DNA from 2 places in the Granulicella aggregans genome. Region 2 is predicted to be linked to the other one. Evidence: riboswitches for the same ligand, from Rfam matches in the RefSeq annotation. Region 2 holds a riboswitch; the other holds the start of a gene.

Region 1 (9,401 bases), on a different contig from region 2:
GGGCAAAGGTGTTTGATTGCTATCTTGTTACCTATCGCTTTGGGCGGAGGTTGCAGGTTTGTATCAACCAGAGACTTATGGGGTGGCGCTGACCTTCATGGTCGCCACGATGCTTTGCTGGGGTTCGTGGGCGAATACGCTGAAGCTTTGCCCGGGATACAGATTCCAGTTGTTTTACTGGGACTATGTGGGCGGGCTACTGCTCGCAAGCGTGGCGTGGGGACTGACGCTGGGGAGCATCGGGTCGACGGGTAGTTCTTTTGTGAAGGATGTTGCGGGGTGTGGTGTCGATTCAATGCTGTGGGCGATGGCTGGCGGCGCGGTCTTCAACGTGGCCAACCTGCTGTTGGTGGCGGCGATCGATATTGCGGGGCTGGCGGTGGCGTTTCCGGTGGGCATTGGGCTGGCGTTGGTCATCGGCGCGGTGAGCAGCTATGTGATGTCGCCGAACGGGAATCCGTGGATGCTCTTTGTTGGCGTCGCTCTGGTGGTCGGAGCGATCGTCTGCGATGCGATTGCTTACCGGCTGCGTGAGGCGACGCGGGCGTCGCTGAGTACGCGTGGCGTGGTGATCAGCCTGATCAGCGGCGTGCTGATGGGGAGCTTCTTTCCTCTGGTGTCGAAGGCGATGTCTGGGGTGCGTGGGCCGGGGCCTTATGCGACGTGCTTCTTCTTCGCGATAGGCGTGGCGATCTGCGCGGTTCCGGTGAACTTGGTGCTAATGCGAAAGCCTCTGGATGGCAAGGTGCCGGTGGCGATGAAAGAGTTCTGGTCGGCGCGCGCGGGCTGGCATATGGCGGGTGTGCTGGGTGGCGGGATCTGGTGTACGGGCGCGGTTCTCAATTTTGTGGCTTCGAGGGCGCAGGTGGTGGGGCCGGCGGTATCGTACTCGATTGGGCAGGGCGCGACGATGGTTTCGGCCTGTTGGGGCGTTTTTGTGTGGCGGGAGTTTGCAGGGGCTCCGGCGAAGGCGAAGACCTACCTTGGGTGGATGTTTGTGCTGTTTGTGTGTGGGCTGGCGCTGGTAGCTTTGGCGCCGTTGTTTCATCGCGGATGAGGGGGATGGATGGAGCGGAAGTCGATCGTAGTGGTGGGCAGTATCAACATGGACCTGGTGACGACGGCGAAGCGAATTCCGTTGGCTGGGGAGACGATCTCCGGCGACGGATTTGCGACCCATCCGGGCGGCAAGGGTGCGAACCAAGCGGTGGCGGTGGGGCGGCTGGGCTATCCGGTCAAGATGATTGGGCGCGTGGGTGAGGACGCGTTTGCGACGGAGCTGCGAGCGAGTCTTGAAGGCGCGGGTGTCGATGCTTCCGGGGTGAAGAGCGTGGCGGGGAGCTCCGGTGTCGCAGCGATTGTGGTGGCGGCGAGTGGCGAAAACTGCATCGTGGTGGTTCCGGGAGCGAACGGGACTCTGCGGCCTGAGGATCTGGACGAGCATGTGGAGACGATCCGGTCGGCAGGGGCGGTGCTGGCGCAGTTGGAGATTCCGCTGGAGACGGTGGAGCGGCTGGGGGAGATCTGCCGGGATGCGGAGGTCGCGTTCATCCTTGATCCGGCACCGGCGCGGGAGCTGCCGGAGTCGTTGCTGAAGCTGGTGACGTGGTTTACGCCGAATGAGAGTGAGGCGGCGTTCTTTGCGGGTGCGGGCTCAGAGGACGCGGAGGCGGTGGCGCACAGGTTGATGAAGATGGGTGTGGGGAATGTCTTGCTGAAGCGTGGAGCGGAGGGTTTCGCGCTGATCGGAGCGGATGGGCGGTTGGAACTGTATCCGGCCTACCGGGTGAAGGCGGTGGATACGACTGCGGCGGGGGACGCGTTCAACGGGGCGTTTGCGATGGCGCTGGTTTCGGGCAAGACGCCGGCGGAGAGTGGGCGGTTTGCTGCTGCTGCAGCAGCGGTGTCGGTGACGCGGCGTGGTGCGCAGCCTTCCATGGCGACGCTCGAAGAGGTCAACGGATTGCTGGGTGGGCTTCCTAGGTAGGCGGTATGTGCGTGGAAGGTGCAATTCGGCAGATAATGCGCGATATCCACATTCTGTAGTGTTGCTATTTCATGAAAACGCTATATAGTCGATTTATTCCACGGTCTCTCAGCAGCGATGCTGAGGGTGAAAAGGGAATCCGGTGGGAATCCGGAACTGCCCCGCAGCGGTAAGCAGGTACGAAAGCCGACGATGACACTGGGTTGAGAGACCTGGGAAGTCCGGTGAGTAGGGATGAGCCTGCAGAGTCCGAAGACCTGCCTTGGAAACATTCGCTAGCGCCTCCGAGGGGAGGCGAGGTGGCAGAGTGTTCCTCGCTCGGAGTCTTCCGGCGTGGGCTCTGTTTCTTCGCAACACTTCGCAGGCCAAGGAGACTCCCCATGGCCGCATCTGTACTTCCAGAGATTGATTCCACCACCAGCCACATCCCTGTTTCGTCGATTCATACCGGCGTTGACTTCAAAGTGATCCGCCGCAGCGGAGCGCTCTCGGCGTTCGATGCGAGCAAGATCTCGGTTGCGATTACGAAGGCGTTCATCGCGGTGGAGGGGACGGGAGCGACGTCGTCGCGGCGGATCCACGACCTGGTGGAAGAGCTGACGATGCAGATCGTCGAGTCTTTGAGCGGGCGGACGGACCAGTCGCGGGCGCTGCATATTGAAGACATTCAGGACCAGGTGGAGCTGGCGCTGATGCGCTCGGGCGAGCACAAGGTGGCGCGGGCGTACGTGCTCTATCGCGCGGAGCGGGCACAGTTGCGGAAGGCTGCTGTGGCTGCACCTGTGGTGTCGGGGATCACGGTGCGCCATGCGGACGGGACGACTTCGCCGCTGGACGAGACGCGGTTACGACGCGAGGTGCGGATCGCTTGCGCGGGCCTCGATGGCGTCTCGGACGACGCGGTGATGGCGGAGGTGAAGCGAAACCTGTACGACGGCGTGCTGGAGCACGAGGTGGGGCTGGCGCAGACGCTGGCGGCACGGACGCTGATCGAGCAGGAGCCGAACTACGCGATTGTGAGCGCGCGGCTGCTGATCAACATTCTGCGCGAGGAGGCGCTGGCCTTCGTACTTCCAGGCGAAGTTCGACGGATGCGCGAGGCAGTAACGATCGACTACGCGACGTACTTCCCCGCATACCTGAACCGGGCGATCGAGCTGGAGCTGGTGGACAAGGAGCTGCGCACGTTTGATCTGGATAAGATTACGGCGGCACTGAAGCCGGAGCGCGATGGTAACTTCCAGTTGCTGGGTCTGCAGACGCTGTACGACCGCTACTTCCTGCACCACGATGGCGTTCGGTTCGAGCTGCCGCAAGCGTTCTTCATGCGCGTAGCGATGGGATTGGCGATAAGGGAGATCGATCGCGAGGCACGTGCGATTGAGTTCTATGACCTGATCTCGAAGTTCGACTTCATGTGCTCGACGCCGACGCTGTTCAACGCGGGAACGCTGCGGCCGCAGCTCTCGTCCTGCTTCCTGACGACGATCGATGACGACCTGGCCGGGATCTTCAAGGCGATCAAGGACAACGCGCTCCTATCGAAGTATGCGGGCGGACTGGGCAATGACTGGAGCGGTGTGCGTGGGCTGGGATCGCACATCAAGGGGACCAATGGGCAGTCGCAGGGAGTCGTACCGTTCCTGAAGGTGGCGAACGATACGGCGATTGCGGTGAACCAGGGCGGCAAGCGCAAGGGCGCTGTCTGCGGCTATCTCGAGACGTGGCACATCGATGTGGAAGAGTTCCTCGACCTGCGGAAGAACACGGGCGACGACCGCCGCCGCACGCATGACATGAACACGGCGAACTGGGTTCCGGACCTGTTCATGCAGCGGGTCGAGCTTGATGGAAGCTGGACGCTCTTCTCGCCGGACGAGGTGCCCGATCTGCATGACCTGTATGGCCGTGCGTTCGCGGATAAGTATGTCGAGTACGAGGCGAAGGCGGCGCGGGGTGAGATGCGGGTGAGCCGCACAGTGCGCGCGGTCGAGCTGTGGCGGCGGATGCTGACCATGATCTTCGAGACAGGGCATCCGTGGATCACGTTCAAGGACCCGTGCAATCTGCGGTCGCCGCAGCAGCACGCGGGCGTGGTGCACTCTTCGAACCTTTGCACGGAGATCACGCTGAATACCTCTTCGCGTGAGATTGCGGTGTGCAACCTGGGTTCGGTGAATCTGGCGAACCACATGACGGACACCGGCCTCGACCACGAGCATGTTGCGCGGACGGTGAAGACGGCGATGCGGATGCTCGACAACGTCATCGACATCAACTTCTACACAGTGCCGGAGGCGCGGGCTTCGAACCTGCGGCATCGGCCGGTGGGTCTGGGAGTGATGGGCCACCAGGACGCCCTGTACAAGCTGCGGATTCCGTTTGCTTCGAAGGAGGCGGTGCGGTTCGCGGACGAGTCAATGGAGCGGGTGAGCTACGAGGCGATCTCGGCTTCCGTGGACCTGGCGGCGGAGCGTGGGAGGTATCCGAGCTTCGAGGGATCGCTTTGGAGCAAGGGGATTCTGCCGATCGACTCGATTGCGATCCTGGAGGCGAACCGCGATGAGACGGTGAATGTAGACCGGACGACGCGGCTTGACTGGGATGGACTGCGCGAGCGGGTAAAGACGATTGGGATGCGGAACTCGAACACGCTGGCGATTGCACCCACGGCGACGATCTCGAACATCTGCGGCGTGACGCAGTCGATTGAGCCGACCTATCAGAACCTGTTTGTGAAATCGAACATGAGCGGCGACTTCACGGTGGTGAATGCGTGGCTGGTAAATGACCTGAAGCGTCTGGAGCTGTGGGATGAGGTGATGATCTCCGACCTGAAGTACTTCGACGGCAGCGTGGGGGCCATCGATCGCGTGCCGGACGAGATGAAGCGGCTGTATGCGACTTCTTTCGAAGTAGACGCTACGTGGCTGATCCAAGCGGCGGCTTGCCGTCAGAAGTGGATCGATCAGGCGCAGTCGCTGAATTTGTACATCGATCAGCCGAGCGGGAAGAAGCTGGATGGGCTGTATCGCGAGGCCTGGCATGCGGGGTTGAAGACTACGTACTATCTGCGGTCGCGGTCGGCTACGCATGTGGAGAAGTCGACGGTGCGGAAGACGGATGGGAAGCTGAATGCCGTTGCGGTGTCGGCTCCACTGCCGGCATCAGTGCCGCAAGGAGCGGTCTGCGACATGAGCGATCCGGGTTGCGAGGCTTGCCAGTAGGAGTTGTGGCGGACCCACTCATCGCGAGAGACAACGGCGCGATGGATGGGGCACAGATTTGTGAGCGACAGAGGCGAATTGCGGGGGGCTCCACTGCGCTCGCTCCGGTCAAGATGACGGTTTTGTTGGGTTAGGAATTCTGGGATTGGGGAGGGGTCGATGAGTCTTAGTTGGGATGATGTTGAGGTAGCGGTTGAGCCGAAGCAGGCGCAGGTCTCCGTGGTCACGGTGATGCATGCAGTTGAGGACGCGCGAGTTTCCGATGTAGCCGAGACACCGCCTGAGGCCGAAGTGGTAATCGATATGCATGGGGCGCGGGTGCGGGTGGATCAGAAGGCGATGATCAATTGCCGCGCCGATGTGAATCAGTTGCTGCCCCTGAAGTATCGCTGGGCGTGGGAGAAGTACCTTTCGGGCTGCAATAACCACTGGATGCCGACCGAGGTCTCCATGCAGGCGGACATCGGGGTGTGGAAGAGCGCGAATGGTCTGACGGAAGATGAGCGGCGAGCGATCAAGCGCAACCTCGGCTTCTTCGCAGCCTCGGAGTCGTTAGTGGCGAACAACATTGTGCTGGCGATCTACCGCCACCTGACCAACCCGGAGTGTCGGCAGTATCTGCTGCGGCAGGCGTTTGAAGAGGCGGTGCATACGCACACCTTTCAGTACATCGTGGAGAGCCTTGGCCTGAACGAGGGCGAGTTGTTCAATATGTATCGTGAGGTGCCTTCGATCACGCGCAAGGCGGAGTGGGCGATCCGGTACACGCAGCATCTCTCGGATCCGGCGTTTGAGACGGGGACAAAGGAGAACGATCGCGCGTTTCTGAGGGATCTGATTGCGTTCTACGTGGTGTTCGAAGGCATGTGGTTCTACACCGGCTTCGCGCAGATTCTCTCGCTGGGACGGCGGAACAAGATGATCGGGATCGCGGAGCAGTATCAGTACATCCTGCGCGACGAGAGCATTCACTTGAACTTCGGGATCGACGTGATCAATCAGATCAAGGCGGAGAATCCAGGGCTTTGGAGCGAAGAGTTTCAAGAGGAAGTACGCGGGATGCTGCGTACCGCGGCGGAGCTCGAAGCGGCGTATGGGCGGGACACGATGCCGAATGGGTTTCTTGGGTTGAGTGCTGCGGCCTGCGAGCAGTACATGCACTTCATCGCAAACCGGCGGTGCGCGCAGATCGGGCTGGGGCCGGTGTTTGCGGAGGTGGAGAATCCGTTCCCGTGGATGAGCGAGGCGATCGACCTGAAGAAGGAGAAGAACTTCTTTGAGACGCGCGTGATTGAGTATCAGACGGGTGGGTCGTTGGGGTGGGAGTAGGTACCTCAGGGGCTAAAGCCCCTTGCATGTGGGGAGGCTTTTGGCACGGCTGAAGGCATGCCCTTAAGCAAGAAGAGAGACGAAGGGGCAAGAACAAGGGCAAAGGCGAAATGCGGGGGGCTCTCCACTACGCGGCGGACGATGATGCCGCTCGCCGCTTCGGTCGAGATGACGCTTGACTGGTGAAAGACGGCCCGGGTCATGGGACGCCATAGACGTCAACACCTCCGTTGTAGTTCGGCAGATAGACCTGGCCGTCCCAAACGATGGGAGGCATGAACTTGTTGAAGAGGTACGGGATCGCCCAGCGCTGCGAGTCCCAGACAACTTTCAGGTTCTTGTTACCGTTCGCGGGGTTGGTGATGAGGTTCTCAGGGTCGTAGGCGATGAGGCGGCCGTTGGTGATGGTAGCGTTGCCGTCACCGTAGGGCAGCGAGCACCAGAGGACGGAACTTCCCGACGCCCAGTTATTCGTTGACATCGAGCAGAAGGATCCGGGCATGCCACCAGGCGGGTTGACGGACTCGATCGAGGCGACCTCGAAGCTCTCGGCCTCGTAGGTTAGTGCACCCGACGGGTCCATCTTCCACATGTGGATGGTGCTGTTCTCGCCCGCGACGAAGACATGCACGGTACCGTCCGGGGACTTGTACTTGACCGGTGTGGAGTGCATGTGGCGGGTCTTGCCCCAGGGCATGAAGTTGAGAACGGTGGTGTCGGTGGGGCAGGCATCGACGGGACCGGGGGAGGCGGTGAGCCAGACTGGAAGGGTGGCGAGTTTGCCGCAGTTGATCTTGACGCGGTCGGGGGCAAAGTCCGCTGGTTGGGTGTTGCCCATGTTATCGGTCTTGACCACGTAGCCGATGCCGTCTTTGCCCGAGCAGAGCAGCTTGCCGAACTCCTCGATCAGAATGCAGCCGCCGCTGCCAAGGTCCTCGTCGTTCCAGGCGGCGTCTTTGGTGTCGGCAGGGTAGATAAGGGTGACCATGGCGCGCGTGTTTACGTCCTGCGTGACTTTGGCGGTTGCGCCCACCATGCTGATCGCCATGGCGCTGCCCACGGGCGTCATGTCGGCGGTCGGTTGCGAGACGCCCGCGACCTTCATGGCGGGCATAGGAGACGCCGTGTCCGACACGGTCGGGTTCATGCCGATGCGGCCCTGGTCGGAGTAAGGAGAAAACCAGGTGACCACCTTGAGCGAGTTGGCGATGCCCGCGCCCGGGGTGTAGCTGACCTTGAAGATCGACTCTCCAAAGTCAGTGACTGCGTCGAACGATCCGTTCCCGGTGACGCCGTAGAGATTGCCTGCGGAATCCGCGGCGAGGCCCTGGCCGCCCATCCAGATTCCAGCTCCCCGGCCCTGGGACATCGGGAGAAAGCCGGTGATCGTGTGGCTGGCCACGTCGTACGCAATGATGGCCCCTGCCGCTGCGGGGCCGGTCTCCCGGACGGTTCCGTAGGCGAAGAAGATGGTCTTCTTCCCGGCGACGTTGGTCATCACCATGGAAGACCTCTGCTTGCGCATGGTGTCGCCGTATCCCTGGGCTCCGTTTTTCAGGCCGGCGAGAGAGACGGGTGAGCCAACGATGGCTCCGGTGGCGACGTTGATCGCGAAGATGCTGTGGACGCCGTTCAGGGGAGTGCTGTCCGGGGAGATCCAGGCCACCATATAAGCGATCTGGGTGTCCGGGTCGATGACGCCGGTGGAGAGTATCCCCCAGCGGTCGTTGATCGCGTGGCAGTCGATGGTAGGGAAGTCACCGACGCAGCCGTCAGGCTTCGTCTTGCGCGGGCCGGTTGGCAGCGATCCGAGGATAGGAGTTCCAAGCGGGGCGGTCTGCCAGAGGCCGGCACCGGTGTGCGCGTCCACGCCGCGGACGACGTTGGCCATGGAGGGAAGAACCATGACGTCGTGAGTGGAGCCGTCGGGGAGCTTGACTGCTGGAAGGATCAGGGGCTGGGCTTCCATGCCGCGGGCATCGCCGATGACCGGGATGGTGGTCTTGCGAACAAGACCTTTGGTGAGCAGGACGTTCGGGGTGAGGATGGTCTCCTGAGTGTTTGCGCCGGCGCGGTCGTTGGTGAAGGCGCGGGTGGTGACGGCTGGAAGTGTCTGGGCAAGTGTCTGGGCAAGTGTCTGGGCAAATGTCTGGGCGAGCGCGGGGAGCGTGAGCAGGAGAGCCGCAGCTGCGAGACGTGGGAGAACGATCACGAAGCACCTCTTGGAAGTGGTCTGGGTATCGGGCCCTGGTCTTGCGGTGTTTGCTGAAGGGCAGAACGAAAAAGATGCCGTTACGACTTGGGAGAGCCAGATCGATTGTGGGTCTGGAAAGCGCTTCTCATGGTGCCTGGTCGAGAGAGAGCGTTTCAACTTGTGGATTTGGGGACGGCGAAATGCGCTGCGCGGTATCGGGGAAAGAATAGCTGGTGTGGTGCGGAGGTCAAGAGAAATTTGGGAGGTGTGGTGTGAGACCGGGAGACCATGGTCGCAGGTGAGGACGACACAAGATGGAGGGCTGTGTATTCTGCGGGGATGGGTGAAAAGTCGAAGGATTCGACAGGCGGGCTGGTTCGTGGGCTGGCGGTGATTGGGGCTGGGGCGGTGGCGCTTTATGGGGCGAAGGTGCTGCTCAATCTATTTGGGCCGCAGCCGAGGTTTGCGATCAACGAAGATCTCGGGGTGCCGCTGGACTCGGAGGAGTTCATTCAATTTTTGAGCTTGGTAACGGACGGGACGCGGCGACGGTCGAGGTTGAAACGCCTGAAGAATGGAATTGAGTTTTATCCCGCGTATCTTCAGGCGATCGGTAAGGCGCGAAAGTCGATCAATCTCGAGTTTTATGAGTTTCTTGAAGGCA
Region 2 (9,401 bases):
GCTTGGAAGTGCAGCGTAGGAGAAGCCCAGGCGAGGCGCGAAGTTGTTCGTGTCCGCACGGTACTGGTAGCGGCTGTGCCCGTCGGTTCCGACGAAGACCAGGCCGCCGCTGAGTCCAGGAACTTCAGCAGAGAGCGGCGACAGAGCGCTCGGGTCGAAGTAGTTCATGCGGTTATAGCGCTCGGTGCGGGGGGTGTCGAGGTCGTAACGCACACCGAGATTGAGAGTCAGCTTGTGCGTAACGCGCCAGTCGTCCTGCAGATACTCCGCGAAGTAATAGCTCTGCGACGCGTCATTCTTGTACGACTGGATGAGGTCTCCCGTTCCTGTGCCGAGCAGCATCGACGCGATGCCGTTGCCGGTATTCGCGCTGGCTGCATTCGGGTCTGGCCCCTGCGAGAAGTTTGTGCCGAAGCTGAAGTTACCCGACGCATCGGCGCTCTCATGATCGTTGACCCGGATCAGACGGCCGTCGAAGCCGATCTTGAACGTGTGCTTGCCACGCACCATCGTCAGCGAAGACAGCAGGCTGTACGTCATAAAGGCATTGTGGCGATCGCCGTTGTTGCCAAGCCCTGTATAGCCCGCGGGCGAAAACACGGGGAAGGTCGGAGTTCCGCCCGCGGCATCCAGAGTGCCCGGCAGTCCCAGCGTTGAGGCCTGGAACCCAAGGCTCGTGTTCAGGTAGTTGTAGAGAGTTCGCGAAAAGCCAAGCCGCGTATCCAGCAGCGTCCTGTCGTTGATCGTCATGGTATGACCGAACGTGAAGCCGCGTGCGTAGTCCTCGCCGTTGATCAAGCCTTCCGCGACCGCGTCCTGCGCCGGAAAAAGGGCGTTCGGTGCCGAACTGTAGTAGCGGTTCGAGTAGCGTGCGAAGATCTTCTGCTTCGGCGTAAGGTTGTGGTCCACGCGCACGTCCCACGCGGTCGTCTGGGTGATCGTGCTGCCGTTGGCAAAGTAGTTGTTGGCGTTGGTGATCGAGTTGCCCACCGTGTTGGGCTCGGGATAGTAAGCGAGTGCCTTCAGCGCAACGGCACTCAGAAGATTGGCAGGGATCTTGTTGTTCGGAAAGGGATCACGGATGTAGCCCGAGCCATTCGGGTTCGCGCGTGTCGAAAATGGGTTGTAGATGGTAATCAGTTGTCCATTCGCGCCAAAGGTCTGCGAGAAATCTCCCTCCCGCTGCAGGTCCGTGGGCACGGTCGCTGTGAGCGACTGGAACGCGTTCTGGCGGAGCAACTCGGTCGAGAGCAGGAAGAAGGTCTTGTCCTTGATGATGGGGCCGGTGAGGATGCCGCCGAACTGGTTGCGATGGAAGGCGGGCAGTGGCTTGTCATGCAGCTTCGAGAAGTAGTCGTCGGAGTCCAGGTCGTTGTTGCGCAGGAACTCGAACAGTGTCCCGTGGAACTGGTTGGCTCCGGCCTTGAAGACGACGTTGACGATGCCACCGGCCGTGCGCCCATACTCCGCGGAGTAGTTCTGCGCCAGGACGCGGTACTCGCCGATCGCGTCGATCGACGGAAACACACCAATGCCCGAGTTTCCATTCACCGTCGGGAAGCCGGCTGGACTACCATCGACCAGCACGTCCGTGTAGCCCTGTCGCGTGCCGTTAATCGAAAAGCTGTTCGAGTTGTAGTCATCTCCGGTCGATCCCGCAAACCCCGGCACCAGCGTCACAAGCTGATAGGGATTGCGAGCGTTCAACGGTAGCTGCCGAAGCGATGCTCCATTCACCTCGTCGCTCACCTGCGACGACTCCGTATCCAGACCGGTAACGTCGGACGTCACCGTGACCGCCTGTTGAACGTCGCCCACGTTCAGGATCACATCCTGGTTCGCGTGCTGGTTCAGGTCCAGCCGGATTCCATCCTGTTTGTAGCTGTTGAAGCCCGGCGCGAAGATGCTCAGGGTATACGTTCCGGGCTGCAACTTGAGCAGCACGTACTCACCCTGATCATCGGTGGTCGCATCGGTATGTTGGTTGGTCGCCGTGTTGGTGGCAACGGCATTGGCGCCCTTCACCACGGCCCCACGGCTGTCTTTCACTTCGCCAAACAGACTTGCGCCCGTGTCCTGGGCAAACCCTGCGCGGCACAATGCCAGCATCAAAAGCATGCCGACCCATCGCCCTGTCCTTAGATTCCTGATCTTCATCGAACCAAAACCCCCGCTAGCCAAAATGTGCGTCTCTCGTTCTCAAGTTTGGAAAGTTGGCGGGAGCGCGACATCACCTACCCGCCTCGCTGAAGCTAGAGGAGGCGCTGACGAGAAGTTCAGTGATTTCTCCGAGATTTGCGGTGGATTTACGGTCCGCGCAGGAAGCAAAGGGAGTTCAGCAAGCGCAGACGACCCGCATTGGCGGGGGTGAAACCAGGTGATTCACACGTTTGTAATCATTTGAAAGCTAAAGTCGAACCAGGGGAGAGTGTGAGCACCGAGGCAGCAGGCCGATTCTTGATGGATGATCCGAGTCTTGACGGGGTTGAGGCGATTCCTTCTCACGAAGACCCGCGGGCACAGCTTGTTCAGCGAATACTCGCCACCCCGGAGTTCACCCGTTCACCGCAGCTCGCGAAGTTTCTCCTCTATATCTGTACCGCGACCTTCGAAGGCCGCGGAGACCTGCTCAGCGAGCAGCACATCGGCGTCGAGGTCTTCGGCCGTGAGCGCGACTACGACTCCGCCGCCGACACGATCGTTCGCTCCCACGCATTGCGTCTGCGCCGCCGCCTGGAGCAGTTCTTCCGCTCCGCAGGACAGCAGGAGCCGCTGCTCCTCATCATTCCGCGAGGTGGCTACACGCCGGTTTTTGTTCCCCGTTCGGAGTACGGCGGAGGCGAGCTTCTCGCGACTTCATCCCACGCCCAGCCAGCCAGCGCGATCACGGCGCCCGAATCGTCCCTGCTTGCCCCATCTGCTCTCGTCGCAGGCAGGTCTGAGGTCGATCGTCAGCCGCCGCCGTCTCGATCGGAGAACTTCGCCCCCAACCCGGAGGCCCCGAGGCGCATAGCCAGCGAACTCTTGCGTCACCGCGTCATCACCGGTCTGCTGGCTCTGCTTTGCATTGCCCTTGTTGTCTTCCTGGGTATTCATCTTCGCTCCCATTTCCCGAGCAAGCGCCATCACATTCTGTGGGGGCAGCTCTTTACCGACGACCAGCCCACCAGCATCGTCCTCGGAGACTCCGGCCTCGTTCTCTTCCATGCGGTCGCCAGGCGTCATGTCTCGCTGCACGACTACCTCAACGACGACGTAAGCGCACAGATGCCATACGTCCAGCATGTAGACCCGGACTTCGCGCGCTTCCTCCTGCATCGCAGGTACACCTCTACCGTGGACGCTAACGCGCTCACGCATCTACTGCGCCTGCCCGAAGCTTTTCCAGAACGCACTCTCGTCCGCTACAGCCGCGACATGCACCTGAACGACTTCAAGACAGGAAACGCCATCATGATCGGCGCCCAGGAGGCGGTGCCCTGGGTGGAGCTCTTTGAGAACCACATGGACTTCGTCTTCAGCATCGACAACCCGGAGACGCACTCCGTCTTCCTCAACCAGCATCCCGCCTCGGGCGAGTCGCCGGTTTACAGCTCCTACACGCCGTCGACGAAGACGAAAGCTTTCTCCGTCATCGCCTTCCTGCCGAACCTAAGTGGCACAGGAAATGTGTTGCTTTTGGAAGGGCTGTCGATGGTCGGGACCGAGGCGGCCGTCGATCTTGCGATGGATGACGATCGTCTCCTCCCCATCCTTACCAAGATCCGCAAGCCAAACGGCACTCTGCCCCACTTCGAGATGCTGCTTGAGTCCGATACTCTGGGCGAGAGCGCTGGGCCGGCACAAGTCGTCGCCGTCCATCTGCATCCGTGACGAGAGAAATCGCCTTGAACGGGCGTCGCCTTGCGGTATTTTCGGTGCCACTGTAAAAAGACCAACAATCCCATCGTAAAACGCCAGGCGGCGGATGGCGCAACCCGCCAGGCGCGGTCTTTGGCAACTACTCTGGGAGGTAATCCCTATGCAAACACGACGCGACTTTCTCAAACTTGCGACCCTGGTGACCGGTGCCGCCGGTCTAGGCGGCCTCTTCACCGAGACCGTGCAAAAGGCCTACGCGATTGAAGCGGCACCGGGCTCGACGTTCCTCGACGCAGAGCACGTCGTGATCCTGATGCAGGAGAACCGTTCCTTCGACCATGCCTTCGGCACCATGCGCGGAGTCCGGGGATTCAATGACCCGCGCGCTCTGCGCCAGCAGAATGGCAACTCCGTCTTCGTGCAGACGGATGCGGCGGGGAACTCTTTCGCTCCATGGCGGCTCGACATCAAAGACACCCGCATCACCTGGATGGGGTCGCTTCCCCACTCTCGTGAGAGCCAGGTCGACGCCTGGAACGAAGGCCTCCATGACGGTTGGTTGGACGCGAAGCGTTCCGGCGAAAAGGAGTATGCGCCCCTGCCCCTGACGATGGGTCACTACACCCGCGAGGACCTGCCCTTTTACTACGCACTCGCAGACGCCTTTACCCTCTGCGATCAGAACTACTGTTCCGTGATGACCAGCACCTCGCCTAACCGCAGTTACCTGTGGACCGGCACGATTCGTGAACACCAGAGTGTGGACGCGAAGGTCCATATACGCAACGAACAGATCGATGACGGCGGCATGACTTGGAAGACCTTTCCTGAGCGGCTGGAAGAGGCCGGAATCACCTGGAAGTCCTATCAGAACGAGCTCACTCGTTCGGGACTATCAGGGGAACATGACGCGTGGCTCTCCAACTTCGGCGACAACGTGCTCGAATGTTTCTCCGCATATAACGTTGAGGCGTACCCGGGTTTTGTCCTGGCCGCGAAACAGGAACTCAGTGAGATATCAGCCCGTACCGCGAAGCTCGAGAAGAGGCTCGCCGAACAGAAAGATCACGCGGCGGCGGCAAAGCTCGCCAAGGAACTCCAGGAGATGCGGAGTCGCGCCGATGCCATCCAGTCGACGCTTGCCGGAGCGGGCGAGGCGCGCTACCAGCAGCTCTCCGATCACCAGAAGGCCCTGCACAACGCGGCTTTTGTAACCAACGCGGCGGACCCGGACTACCAGACCCTGCACTCTCTGCCATACGAGGAACAGGGTCAACCTCGCAGCATGGAGGTTCCCAAAGGGGACGTTCTCTATAAATTCCGCAAGGACGTCAACGAGGACAAGCTGCCAGCCGTCTCATGGCTCACGGCCTCCGAGAGGTTCTCCGACCATCCAAGTTCGCCTTGGTTTGGCGCTTGGTATGTCTCCGAGGTGATGGACATCCTCACCAGCAATCCCGAGGTATGGAAGAAGACCATCTTCATCCTGACCTACGATGAGAATGACGGCTACTTCGATCACGCGCCGTCGTTCGTCGCCGCCGACCCGAAGCGCCCGCAAACCGGCGGCGCTTCATCGGGAATCGACACCGGTCTTGAGTACACCTACAAAGAAGATGAGTTGCGTATGGGAGTGGAAGATGCCGACGCCCGCTCCGGCCCCATCGGCATGGGCTTCCGTGTACCGATGATCATCGCCTCGCCCTGGAGTCGCGGCGGATGGGTCAACTCACAGGTGTTTGACCACACCTCGGTCCTTACCTTTCTTGAAGGTTTCGTCGAATCGAAGTTTGGCAAGAAAGTGCGCGAAGACAATGTCAGCGCGTGGCGCCGCACCGTCTCAGGCGATCTCACTTCCGCGTTCCGTCCCTACGATCCCAACGAGCCCTCCATGGAGTCGCTCGACCGGGACAAGTTCGTCGTCAGCATCGAGAAGGCGCGCTTCAAGGAGGTTCCGTCAAACTTCCAGAAGCTCACATCGGAGCAGATCGAAGAGATCAATCGCGCCCCTCTTCAATCCAGCTTCCTGGCGAAGCAGGAGAAGGGTATCCGGCCTGCATGCGCTCTCCCCTATGAGCTCTACGCGGAAGGGAATCTGACCGCAGACAACAAGCACTTCGAACTTCGCTTGACCGCCGCAACCGAGGTCCATGGCAGCCGGTCGGCCGGAGCTCCATTCAACGTCTACCTTCGCAACCTGAAAGACTCCCATCCCTCTGGACGCATGATCTCCTCGAGCTATGCGGTCAAGGCGGGCGACACGCTGAAGACGCAGATTCCGCTATCGCACTTCGGCGATACTGGCTATTCGATCGAGGTCGTCAGCGCCAATGGCTTCTACCGCTCTTTCCAAGGCCGCCCTACACCGCCGATTTTGGAATCCAAGGCAGAGCTTGAGCTGAATCGAAGGGCGCCCACAGGAAACCTGCAGATTCGTTTGAAGAACAGGTTCGAGAAGAAGATAAGCGTCACGATCGAAGACAACTCGTACAAGGCTGCACCCATCGCAAGAGACCTTCATCCAGGCCAGGATTTCACTGCTGTGCTCGATCTGAAGCGCACCCACGGCTGGTATGACTTCACCGTTAAGGCTGTGGGTTCGAGTGCAGAGGCGCGTTATGCAGGGCGTGTCGAGACCGGGAAGCCCACGTTCAGCGATCCGCTCATGGGCGGCACACTCGAGGCCTGATTCCTCCAGACTCTATCTCTCCGCGGGCTTCGACGCCACTGGGCTTGAAGTAGAATCGTGAAGTGCAGGTCAGGCTGTCTACGGACAGCTTGTTAAACGGGAAGCCGGTGCAAATCCGGCGCTGTCCCGCAGCGGTGATGGGAACGAAAGGTTGCATGGCGCGAGCCGGGCACTGTCTCTCTTGAGATGGGAAGCCGCAACATAGTAGGTCGCCCAGAGTCCGAATACCGTGCCTGCCGCCACCACCATGGAAGCGCTGATCCGCTCACCCTGGGTGCGCTTGAGGATACCGTTCTCGTGGATTGGACCGGTGACCAATGCAATCTCCGCGCGCAAGCGTGGATGATCTGCCTGCGCATGGGTGGTTCTCAAGTCTTAGGAGAGAACCAAGCTATGGCTATACCGGAATCGACATATCCATCAAAACTTAAAACGGCGAACCTGGGCTTTCCGCGCATGGGGCGCGAACGCGAACTGAAGTTTGCCCTGGAAGGCTACTGGAGCGGCAAGCGAACCGCAGAGGACCTTCTGAACGTTGCCAGAACGCTGCGCGCCGAACACTGGTGCCTTCAAAAGGCCGCCGGCATCGACTTCGTCCCTTCCAACGACTTCTCGCTCTATGACCATGTGCTCGATGCGCTCGTATTGATCGGGGCCACGCCTGAACGCTTTGGTGCTGGCCCGGTCACGCTCGACCGCTACTTCGCAATGGCACGCAACAGCCGCGAGCAGACCGCCATGGAAATGACCAAGTGGTTCGACACTAACTACCACTACCTGGTGCCGGAGTGGTCTGAAGGTCTCGCCTTCACGGTCGACCCCTCCAAACTGGTCGCTGAATTGCGCGAAGCTCGCGAGCTCGGCATCGAGACGCGGCCAGTCATCATCGGGCCTCTCACCTTGTTGTTGCTCGGGAAAGGCGTTCGCGGATTTGCCCCTCTGACTCTGCTTCCCCGTGTCATCTCGGCCTATCGCGAAGTATTCGCACAACTGGCGGCAGAAGACGTCGCATGGGTGCAGATCGATGAGCCGATACTAGCAACGGATCTTCCCGAGGGCGCGGCAGACGCTTTTCGGACGGCCTATGCCGCTTTGACGGAGACGCCGATCAAGCTGATGTTGACCACCTACTTCGATGCGATTGGAAGCAATCTTCCACTCGCCGTGGAACTCGGAACGGCTGGTATCCACATCGATCTGGTTCGCGCGCCGGAACAGCTGCAAACTGTCGCCGAATCTCTCAAGCCCAAACAAGTGCTGAGTGTCGGTTGCGTCGAAGGCCGCAATGTATGGTTGACGAACTTCGTCCATGCGACATCCTCCCTGTTGGCGGCGGTTGCGCTTCTCGGCGAAGACCGCGTGATCGTCGCGCCCTCTTCCTCGCTCCTCCATGTGCCTCACGACCTTCGCAGCGAAAGCAAGCTACCCAAGCGTCTCGCGGGATGGCTGCGCTTCGCAGAAGAGAAGCTCAGCGAGATCGTTGCGCTGGGAAGCTTCGACACCCACGCAATTGCTGCCAATGCCGAGGCCATCGCCGACCGCGAGGCAGCCGAAACGACTGTCAATCCCAAGGTTCGTTCGCAAATTGCTTCTCTTGAAGCAAAGGACTTTGCCCGCGCTGCCGTCTATGCAGACCGGACTCAGATTCAGCGAGCGGAGCTGGGTCTTCCACTCTTCCCGACAACGACGATCGGCTCGTTTCCTCAGACCGCTGAGGTGCGCAAGCATCGTGCCGCACACAAGCATGGGCACGAGACAACCGAGCAGTACGAAGCCTACCTCCGCTCTTCGATTGAGGACTGCATTCGTCAGCAGGAAACAATCGGTCTGGATGTATTGGTACACGGAGAGTTCGAGCGCAACGACATGGTCGAATACTTCGCGGAGTTCCTCGACGGCTTTGCCTTCACGGAAAACGGCTGGGTTCAGAGCTACGGCTCGCGCTGCGTGAAGCCGCCCGTGATCTATGGCGACGTGGCGCGTCCGCGGTCGATGACGGTGAAGTGGACCGAGTATGCGCGATCGCTGACGAGCCGTCCGATGAAGGGCATGCTCACCGGCCCAATCACCATTCTGCAATGGTCGTTTGTCCGGAACGATATCCCGCGTAAGGACACGGCCTGGCAGATTGCTCTCGCACTTCGCGACGAGGTTCGCGATCTCGAGGCTGCGGGCATTCGCATCATCCAGGTAGATGAACCGGCGCTGCGCGAAGGCCTGCCGCTTCGCCGTGCCAACTGGCACGCCTATCTTGAATGGGCCGTGATGGCCTTCAGGCTGGCCACCAGCAGCGTCTGCAATGGAACGCAGATTCATACGCATATGTGCTACTGCGAGTTCGACGACATTCTGCCGGCGATCGCGGCCCTGGATGCTGATGTCATCTCGATGGAGACGGCGCGCTCGCAGATGGAGTTGCTCGAGGCCTTCCGCGCTCATGGTTACCCAAACGAAATCGGACCTGGGGTGTATGACATTCACTCGCCCCGCGTGCCCGATACAAGCGAGATGAAGAAGCTGCTTGACCTTGCACTTCAGGTCCTCAAACCGGAACAGATTTGGGTGAATCCGGATTGTGGTTTGAAGACCAGAACATGGCCAGAGACAGTAGCTGCCCTCACCAACATGTGCCACGCTGCAGCGCAGTTGCGTGCATCCAGCGTCGGGGTATAGCTATCTCCAAAGGTCAGTGGCTCCCGTACGGGGTCACTGACCATTTCTTTGACTCAGGAACGCGGTCTCATTCCTGAGCAGGATGGTGGATTTATTCTTTAAGAATCTGAACCTTGCGTCGAAAGCCATTCGCGTGATGCACGAAGTTCAATGGGATTGAGGTCGAAGAGCCAAGTGG

The links. A riboswitch is a leader RNA that binds a small molecule or an ion and turns the genes downstream of it on or off. The one in region 2 is predicted to bind cobalamin.
Region 1: it holds a riboswitch for cobalamin, as region 2 does, so the genes downstream of both, OHL18_RS14685 (ribonucleoside-diphosphate reductase subunit alpha) here and metE (5-methyltetrahydropteroyltriglutamate--homocysteine S-methyltransferase) in region 2, are expected to answer to the same signal.

Annotation. Positions count from the first base shown of each region.
Region 1 covers NZ_JAGSYE010000002.1:1,252,462-1,261,862, reverse strand. Annotated here, with positions in the region: gene OHL18_RS14695 (GRP family sugar transporter) at 59-1,057, shown strand; gene rbsK (ribokinase) at 1,067-1,987, shown strand; cobalamin riboswitch at 2,072-2,266, shown strand; gene OHL18_RS14685 (ribonucleoside-diphosphate reductase subunit alpha) at 2,368-5,214, shown strand; gene OHL18_RS14680 (ribonucleotide-diphosphate reductase subunit beta) at 5,374-6,543, shown strand; gene OHL18_RS14675 (hypothetical protein) at 6,743-8,755, opposite strand; gene OHL18_RS14670 (phospholipase D-like domain-containing protein) at 9,026-9,401, shown strand, end outside.
Region 2 covers NZ_JAGSYE010000004.1:248,567-257,967, reverse strand. Annotated here, with positions in the region: gene OHL18_RS20550 (TonB-dependent receptor) at 1-2,109, opposite strand, end outside; gene OHL18_RS20545 (hypothetical protein) at 2,431-3,873, shown strand; gene OHL18_RS20540 (phosphocholine-specific phospholipase C) at 4,022-6,550, shown strand; cobalamin riboswitch at 6,600-6,800, shown strand; gene metE (5-methyltetrahydropteroyltriglutamate--homocysteine S-methyltransferase) at 6,944-9,223, shown strand; gene pabB (aminodeoxychorismate synthase component I) at 9,398-9,401, shown strand, end outside.